DNA from 3 places in the Paenibacillus sp. S02 genome. Region 3 is predicted to be linked to each of the others. Evidence: predicted binding sites of a transcription regulator. Region 3 holds the regulator's gene; each other region holds the start of a gene.
The links. Region 3 encodes LexA, which represses DNA repair genes until DNA is damaged. Its sites were predicted from a motif close to CGAACATATGTTCG; they were not measured.
Positions count from the first base shown of each region.

Region 1: the regulator LexA is predicted to act here: its motif matches at 1,663-1,676, upstream of KAI36_RS16165 (YhjD family protein).
Region 2: the regulator LexA is predicted to act here: its motif matches at 1,765-1,778, upstream of addB (helicase-exonuclease AddAB subunit AddB).

Region 1 covers NZ_CP073682.1:3,634,072-3,637,313, reverse strand. The annotation lists gene KAI36_RS16170 (spore germination protein) at 1-994, opposite strand, end outside; gene KAI36_RS16165 (YhjD family protein) at 1,213-1,614, opposite strand; gene KAI36_RS16160 (DMT family transporter) at 1,922-2,812, shown strand.
Region 2 covers NZ_CP073682.1:4,055,873-4,059,114, forward strand. The annotation lists gene addB (helicase-exonuclease AddAB subunit AddB) at 1-1,698, opposite strand, end outside; gene KAI36_RS17985 (class I SAM-dependent rRNA methyltransferase) at 1,936-3,242, opposite strand, start outside.
Region 3 covers NZ_CP073682.1:3,303,288-3,306,529, reverse strand. The annotation lists gene KAI36_RS14530 (hypothetical protein) at 22-186, opposite strand; gene KAI36_RS14525 (hypothetical protein) at 423-725, opposite strand; gene lexA (transcriptional repressor LexA) at 1,000-1,626, opposite strand; gene KAI36_RS14515 (LysM peptidoglycan-binding domain-containing protein) at 1,815-2,183, shown strand; gene KAI36_RS14510 (DUF896 domain-containing protein) at 2,292-2,498, shown strand; gene KAI36_RS14505 (hypothetical protein) at 2,619-3,128, shown strand.

The DNA.
Region 1 (3,242 bases), 330 kb from region 3:
CAAGCAGCATAGCCTCCACAATCGCTGGGAATGGGACATTTTCCAGTGATTTTTTGATGGTATGCGCCAGCTCTAATGGCAAAATAGCTGGATGAAAAGCAATCGTCGCAATGTAAATGGCAGGCAGCGTAAAAGCGATCAAAAAGCTCATCATTCGAATCGTTCTTAGAAATGAACTAATAATCCAACGGCCGTGATAATCATCTGGGCTTTGGTAAAATGCAAAAAAAGAGACGGGAGCTATTAGAGCAGTTGGGCTACCTTCAGCCAAAATCGCTATCCGTCCCTCCATTAGATTGGCGGTCACACGATCCGGTCGTTCCGTGCTGAGCTGTTGAGGGAAGAGGGAAAAAGGGTTGTCCTCAATAAACTCTTGAATAAAACCGGGGGGGAGCACCATATCGGAGGAGATCGCTTTAATTCTCGTTTTCACTGCTTCCACTAGCTCAGGATTAGCCAAGTCTTGAACATAGACAATAGCGATTTTAGTCCGGGTTTTAGATCCCACATAAAAGTAGCGTACAACCAGTGACGGTGTGACAATTTGTTTGCGAATCAGATTTAGATTGATGGATAACTGCTCAATGAATCCATTGTGCGGTCCGCGAATAATCCCTTCGTTTTCTGGTTCGTCTGTACTGCGAGCATACGTCTTTTCGGAAGAAAGGATAAAAAATTCTTCCGCTCCATTTATCATAAAAATGCAATATCCCTGAATAAGCGAATCAGCAGCATTTTGAAGGTCGGTGTCTTTTTGACTGCTTAAGGTGGTGAACATTTGATGAGAGACTGCATCGGTTTTCTCATATAAGGCACTCAGGATATGAGTTTGAATCATCTCCTGATCTACGAGCGAATCAATATAGAGCAGCATACCGTCTTTGCCGTCAACGGAAATCGCCTGCTTTTTTAAATCATCCGTGTAAAAAAGTGCTTGCTCAATAAAGGAAATATTTCTGCTTAATTCAACGGAAGCTGCGTCATGTCCAGCCAAGAGAGCACCTCCATTTTGGATGAGATAGGCATAATGTGTGCCAAATGGACTGAGTTTATCCATGATCTGGTGACTTATCCATTCTTGAATCACCTTCACTTCACGTAATGCAATAGTTTTATACTAGAATTTAGGTTGATAAATGGGAAGTGGGTTGGTTATTTTGCAGGGAATGAAAATTAATCGTGCAAGAACTAGAGACGAGATTACAAGGGGGCTTAATCTTGGGAGGGGTCAATTCCCAGATAATGTCCCAGTTTCCGTCGGACCTCGCTGCGGGCAAAGGATGAAAGCATGAAAAATCGCCTTTGATAGCCGCGGCACACATACAAAACCTCTATGCCTTCATGATTTCGGATTTCGCTGTAAATTTTAACCCCTAGTGTTTTCATTCGCGCCTTTGTCTCTGCTAATTGAACAGCTACGCGCTGTTGTACTCCAGTCAGGCTACGAACATACAAATCGGGCATTTTTAGAGGAGAGGTATTTATAATACGAATGTCTCGTTCCAGCACATCCAGCACAAGAGTTAGAAGTACACAGATCTTGATCAGCCCTGCGTCTTCTTCAGAAGGCAAAGGAGCTTTATTCTTGTAGTTCAGTATCTTTTGGTTTGGCATAAAAATCTCCTTTACTCCGAGTAAGAATACAATATATAATTAGTGTATAGAACATATGTTCTGTTTATACCTCCCTCATCATAGGAATTTTTCTATGGCTAAAGCAATCATCAATTATTGGAAAAGGGGTAGGGAGCGATACCCTATGTGCCATTGTGTAAAGAATTCATGCGTTTATCGCCAATGACAGTTAAACAGAGTTTATGTTAAGCTAATGGATAAAAACTTACATAAAAGGGGAGATCGTTCTGACTGCGGTCAGCCTTTACTATTTAAATTAAGAAAGTGGAGAAAGAAGGTATACATATTGTCACGTTCGTTATATGCAGCTTTATTATTGTTGAGCCTCATTTGGGGCGGTTCGTTTATGTTTATCAAGGTGTTGTTGCTACATCAAGTAGGGCCGTGGACGATTGTATTTCTCAGATCCAGCTTTGGATTTATTTTTATCGTCTTATTAATGCTACTTATGCGCAGGCCGTTTAAAATCAAAAGCATTCCGTGGAAATCGGTTATTCTGGTAGCTTTGGTCAACATGGTTCTGCCATGGACATTGATCGGTTTTAGCGAGACCAGAATAGCTAGCAGCATGGCTTCTGTATTGAATGCCACCACGCCAATATGGACCATGTTGGTGGGGCTTGTTTTTTTCGGGGCTATTTTTCATCGAATGCAGTGGTTAGGAATGGGTCTCGCTTTTGTAGGAATCATTATTTTATTGGGTATTAATCCTGCATCTATTATTTCTGTTGATCCTGTGGGTTTTGGATGTATGCTGCTTGCGACTCTCTGCTACGGATTTGGAACACAGCTCTCCAAACGTTTTCTCTCCAATCTTTCCATGTATCAGGCTACTTTTTCGACACTGTTTGGTGCTGCGGTAGGGGGTGGTATTATGATGGCAATTGTGGAGAGACCTGATTTGTCGATTGTTTCTGACCCAGGTGTATTGGGTTCTCTTATAGGACTGGGAGTTTTGGGATCAGGAGTAGCATATATTTTGTTCAACTACATGATTTTGCGGGGGAGTGCGGAATTTGCTTCTTCGGTGACGTATTTTGTACCAGTAAGTGCCATTGTATGGGGCTTTTTGCTCTTGAATGAACATATCGGCTGGAACGTTCTGACCGGGCTGGTCCTTATACTTGGAGGCGTGTTTATGGCCAACCAGCGTAGAACCGCCAAATTAAGTGGATAATAATCTAAACAGAAATAAAATACGCTTTGGTTATTATATTAAATGTGCATTCGCCAAACCTTCGGTATAATGCGTTAATTCGCACATACAATAAAGCATGCTCACACATAAAATAAAATATGGTGCAGCAAAAAAGCAAGCTGTTTAGCAGGTGACAAGGTGTGGTATAATAAATTATAGAATTATATGTACCACAGAAATGTCGGAGTTTTATTCCACAAAAGAAAGGATCAGGATACCATGTGTCCCCGAAGGATACTTCCCCAAAGGACGATTTGGAAACGATTTGATCTGTCTTATACTTAGCTTTTCCGCGGAGTAACGTCAAGTTGCGAAAGCCAACTCTGCGGAAGAGGGGATTGTACATGCGAAGGACCAAGTCCTCCAGGCACATCTTACCCGGTAGCTTCCGTAAGAGTGGGTTCATCCA
Region 2 (3,242 bases), 750 kb from region 3:
CAGTAGTTCAAGCACTGCATCCCATACCTGACGATGCTCTTTCGCCTGCTCAGGTTTTCCTGCTTCCTCTGCCTGATGAATGAAGGCGTCCAGCTTGTGGCCGATTTCTGCATCCTCCAGTAACAGATATACCGCTTCACACTTCTCAAGTGCAGTTCGTGCCTTGCCCACACGTTTCTCAAACGCACGTAAAGGCGTCACGATCACATCCCGGCACAGTTCCATCAAATCCAACGTTTCATCCCGTTGACGGTTCCGTTCCTGCTCCTCCAGCTCCAGTGACAAGCTGGGCACAGCCTGCCACGGGCGACCGTCTGTCCAACGGCTGCCTTGTATTCCGCAGGCTAGTACATAGTTTTCCAAACGGTCCATCTCCTCACGGCTCACCCGACCATCCAGCGGCAGGAGAAGGTCTGTTTTGACCGCACGGAATACATCCTCATATCGCCAACGACGCTGCACGATATCCAGCGAAGCCCGAATCAATTCCACTAAGGGATGATGCAATACACTTCTCCGCTGATCCAGAAATACTGGAACCTCATATTGTTTGAATATCGGTTCCACCCATGGCTCATAATCTTCAATATGACGTACAAACAGAGCCATCTCCCGATAACGAGCGCCCTCATCTCGGGCCAGACGACGCATCTCGCGTACAGCCCCTTCCAGCTCTGCACGGCGATTAGCCGCAGTGTACAGTTTTATGCCTTCCGGCTGTTCTTCTGTCCACTGCTCTCGTAGCTGCTGCAGCCGCATCCGTTGTTCCTGATTCCGTAACCCTGTACGATGTTCAAAGTTAGCCTCCAAATACGCTAACGCTGGACGCTCCTTAAATCTCGGCAGCGGATCAGGGCGCAGTAATTGAGTCTGCGTCTCTATCATCAGCTCGTCTGCCATTCCTTTGAGCTTTACATACGTAGCCGCCGAAGGATGAAACAAATCCAGCTCATGCGGAAGCTGTCCGCTCTCGTAGCTGCGGTTGCAAGTCAGCGCCACTGTCAACGAAGAAGCGTGCAGCATAAGCTGCTCCACCACCTTGTATTCATGTGGTGTAAACCTGCGGTAGCCATCCATCCAAATATCTGCCCCACGCACAAGGGAAGACTCAGCAATCTGTTCTGCCAGCATGCGCAGCGTATCTTCACCGTCAATATATTTAAGCGTCAGCTCTCGTTCAAAATCCTCATAGATTAGACTGATATCTTTGAGCTTGCCGCGCAAAATCGGAGTTGACTCTTCAGCAGCGTTCATTCGCTCCAGTTGCTCCGGTACAGACCAAGTATCATTTCCATACTGCTTTAGCTCCGTAAACAATGTATTCAACCGATCCACAAAGCCGAGCTGGTCTCCCGAATCCTTAAACAAACTCAGTTCATTCTTGCGACGACGAATAATTTTATATAAAAGCATCTTCTTGCCTTCTTCCGTTACAGGCACCAGTGCTGAACCCCCGGTTTCCTGCATAACTAAATAGGCAAGACGATGAAATCCCATCACTTGGGCGCGCACCGACCCCTGAATACCGTTTCCGGCTTCTGTAAGTAACGCATGCTCAGAAGCAAATGACGATTGCTCCGGTACAAGTAACAGCATAGGCTTACCTAGCGGCTCCTCGCGTAACATAGACGTCATTTCATTGCGGATTAACGTACTTTTACCACTCCCAGAGCGGCCAATCAACAAGCGGACCGACATGATGCGGCCTCCTTTCCAACGAACAACATTCTATTAAACAGTATAGCATATCAGGCAAGGGAGAAAAGAACGTACGTTTGCCATGTTGTAGCAATTCTTCCTCCCTCTAAAAAAACAAATCAGTCCCGCAGATTGGCTTGGTGCACGCCTTCTCTACAGGACTGATTTATACCTAAACGAGTCTATTTTACCTATTTAATCACCAAAAAGGCGATTGACTTTGACCTTGTATGAAACCTACAGCTGTGTCCGGCTGCGCACCTCAAAGATGGCGAATTTCAAGTAATGGCCTTCCTCCACACCCAAAATTTGAGGATGGTCTTTACCAGCCGCTCTCCAGTCTACCAGACGAAGGATTTTACCGGCATCTGCCGCCGCTTCCTTAATGGTATCTAAAAACAACTCTGGCCGCATATGGAACGAGCAGCTCGCTGTCACTAGATAGCCGCCCTCATTGACCAGCTTCATCCCGTGCAGGTTTATATCTTTATATCCACGTGTAGCTCCTTGGACAGCATTCTTCGTTTTGGCAAAGGCTGGTGGATCAAGAATGACCACGTCAAAGGTGCGTCCGCCACCTGCTGTCAGCGGCTTGGATGTATCTCCTTTGCCCCCGGCTCGTGCATTGCGTTCCTCTACACCCTTCACTTGATTGCGCAAATATTGAAAAGCATCGTCGACGACAAACTCAACGCGTTCCTCAAAACCGTTCAGCTTGACATTATCCCGCGCACTTTCAATCGCATGCTCAGAAATATCAAGACAAGTTACTTTTTTAGCACCATGTTTACATGCATTGAGCGTAAAGCTTCCCGTATGCGAAAAACATTCCAATACGGTTGCGCCATCCCAGAATGGGAATTCAACAACCTTACCACTTTTATTCACTGGCTTCATGACCGTTGTGCCCGCATCGCCTGAGTCTGCCGCTACTTCTTGTAGCGTAATTCCACTACGTGCTCCCCAACCTGTCATCAACGGTGCTATAGCCGCACGATTTTCACGCTGGTCAAAGAAATACCCCGTCTTCTGGCCCTCTACGATATCAACCTTGATTTGCAGGCCATTTTCCGTCACCACCACATGACGCGGGCAATCACCGTACAAAGGACCCTTCGTTTGTTCCAATCCTTCCAGCTCACGGATGGATACATCACTGCGCTCATATATACCAACAGGACCCACTACTTCAACGAGCGCATCCCTGATTTCTTCCCTGCGCCGATCCATGCCAAGCGTTAACAACTGCACGACTAACACATCACCAAATCGATCTACAATCAGCCCAGGCAAAAAATCAGCCTCGCCGTACACCAACCGATAAGCGTCTCCCCCGGTCACAAAACGTTCGCGGTGCTCCAGACATTTGCGAAAGCGTTGGGCAAAAAAGTTTTGATCCATTGCTTCCAGCGGCTCGTAGGACATTACACGCACTGTAATTTGTGAAGCTGGATTATAGTAACCTGTCGCCAAATAACGCCCCTGATGGTTAACGATACTGACCAAATCGCCTGCCTCTGGGTCCCCTTCGATCTTGGCTATTT
Region 3 (3,242 bases):
AAATGAAGGTGCGGTTAAATCTTAGTGGCGTTTATGCTTACGCTTGGAAATTTTGATATTCAAGGCATTGGTTGCTAGTGCATTTCCGCTTCCTGTTTTAGCAGCTGCGGCTTGAAAGACTTTAACGACCAGATATCTGTTTTTCCCGATGCGATGCTTATACGTTTTAACTCTATTTCTGATCATCTGCATATCTCCTTTGCTTAGTTCTGCTATATACATATGTCAATTGTGATAGTAATGTATCAGCATAAATCTATTAAAAGCAAAAAGAAGCTAGTACCTATATTCCTAATGGTTAATAAAAAAACTCATGCGAACCTGTCTTCGCCTTTTCAACTTTACGTTGCAGGAGAATGTTACAGGCAGGTCGGCATGAGTCTAATAGTATAGATAAAGATAATAGGCAGTTAGTATGAAAATTATTTACTATTAAGAGTGTTAAGTTTTTTCTCGTAGTACGCCTCTTGAGCAAGAATATGATTCAGTTGTTCAGAGAGCTGTTTATATTCTTGGCTGTCTTCTGGATAATTATTTCTTTCGAAAATTACAGCTTCGAGTTGCTTTTCTAAATACCTGAAATGGATAAGTATTTGTATGTACTGAATACGGTCGTAGGTTGTTATGTGTGAGTTCTCTTTTGCATACAAATGATCCATTGTTGGAACTACACAGCTTATGGCGATAAATATCACAACAAACGCTGAAATTACAAGTTTTTTCATTTAATTCCTCCTACAGAGCTATGAGTAGTTAATATACCATATTTATCTAAAACAAAAAAAGATCTATTAGTTTTGCCCATGACAGTATAGCTGCTCAAGATCAGTGGGGGATTATTTGAGATGAGGAGGCTGAATTTATAGTAGAAAAAATAGGAATAGGTTGCTGAAATGAAAAAATAGTTGTGAGATACATAATAGCAATACAAAACCGGCTTGCCCTAGGCAGCCGGTTTTGTATTAGTGGATAGATTAACGGGGAAGAAAGAACGAGAAATCAGTGGAAGTCCCGGAAGAGTCCTACAACCTTGCCCAAAATGCTGACGTGTGTCAGGCGAAGCGGTTCAAAGGCTGGATTTTCAGGTTGAAGCCGGATATGATCTTTTTCTTTGTAGAAGGTTTTAACTGTAGCTTCGTCTTCATCTGTCATAGCTACAACAATATCACCATTATCAGCGGTCTGCTGCTGACGTACGATTACATAGTCTCCGTTAGCAATCCCAGCCTCAATCATGCTTTCGCCTACAACAGATAACATGAATATTTTATCCTCACCAACAAAGTGTTGGGGAAGAGGAAAGTAATCTTCAATATTTTCTGTCGCCGTAATAGGAAGACCAGCGGTTACTTTGCCGACGACGGGGACACGACTAATGGAGTAATTAATCAAGTTGCTGTTATCCGATTCGTCTTGACCGAGTAACTCAATAGCCCGTGGTTTTGTAGGATCGCGGCGAATGAGTCCTTTTTTCTCTAAACGATCCAAATGACCATGAACCGTAGAACTGGAGGCTAATCCGACAGCCTCGCCTATTTCGCGTACAGAAGGGGGGTATCCCTTTAGACGCACTTCATTGCGGATAAATTCAAGAATGGCCTGCTGGCGGCTCGAAATCTTAGACATACCGTATCAACCCCATTTAGTAACGTTTGGGAAAATTATAGCATAGAACCTCCGTTCGTACAAACATAAGTTCTAAATAATCCCTGAAAATAATTGCGAACTTTTGTTCTCTTTTCTATTGAACAAAACAAACGTTCGTGTTATATTGTGAAAACATAAGAACAAACGTTTGGAGGACACAGCCAATGATGAAATATAGCACTTATCAAAGTATTTTTCCGATGAATTTAGAAAATTTACAGGAGACCCGAAAAGAGGGTAGGGCGCGTTTTATGCAGATTATTACCAATACTCTTTTACTTAAGCTTCTTATTATAGTGATTGTTGCTTGGATTGCAGGGGCAGGTGTAATTACGGTTTTCGCAGCACCTTCAGCTTCCAAAGAAGAAGTGACTAAACTGACCGTACAACCTGGGGATACGTTGTGGGAGATTGCCGCAAATCATAAACCGGAACGAATGGATACACGGGTATATATAGAAGGAATTGTGCGGATTAACGGTTTGGAGGATCGGGGAGTGCAGGCAGGTCAGGTACTCAAGCTTCCTAACTTCTGATCTATAGATTATTAGAGCTTGTCAGGGAGCGCAATACGGGAGCCTTGACAAGCTCTTTTCTACATGTCAAAGTGTATTATATCTTTGCTTTTATGGAGGGGACACAATTTGGATATAGACAGCTTGGTACAGCGCATTAATGAATTAGCGCGCAAAGCAAAATCCGAGGGTTTGACGGAAGAGGAAGCCACAGAGCGCGCCAATCTTCGGGAAATTTATTTAGGTAACATTCGCCGTAATTTTCGGCAGCAGCTTGAGACGATTGAATTTGTGGACGATGATACATCGAAAGGAAATGACGGGCTGAAGCATTAATGTTGTTAAAGCGCCCAAGCCTGCAATTTGCCTTTTGTTTTAGGTACCTTTCATGGTATCTATATAGATCAGCTTTGAGGCAATTGTTTTAATGTAATATATCTGGGAAGGAATTGAGAGATGGCCCGATCATTTGAAAGAAAAGTACGCAAAAACACAGCGCATTTAAATAAATCGCGCAAAAAGCAAGGCATTCAAACCATTAGCGGCGCAGGTTCTGCAATGGATATTTTCCGTGGCCGTAACATTACTGTGCCAATTATGCTGGCTGGTCTTTCTGTATTGTACATGCTTATGAGTTACTTTTTGACTAAGACCGGTATGCGAGGGATGGATTGGCTTGTATTCGGCCTGTACTTGATGCTGGCTGTTATCTTTTTTATCCGTCGTCCTTATCTGAAAGTGGGAAAGGATACTCTCTATATGCTGAAAGGTGGTAGAGAACGTCCAATGACGGCAGGGGACATGAAAGCCATCAAGATTGAAAAGGGTTACGTAACTGTTGAAAGAAAAGGTAAGGGCGGTAATTTTATTTTCACAAAATCATTAGGTCGCTATGACACGGATGCCATTGCAGAGCGACTTGAGAAGTTTGCGCTATCCAATCAGATACAGGTAGACAAGAAATAACTGATTTAGCCTGTAGCTCTGTAACAAAGGCCGTATGATGTTATTTCATATAACATGCTGCGGCCGCTTGCTTAATATGGGCACACATAACGATTCAAATGCTTAATCAAGCAA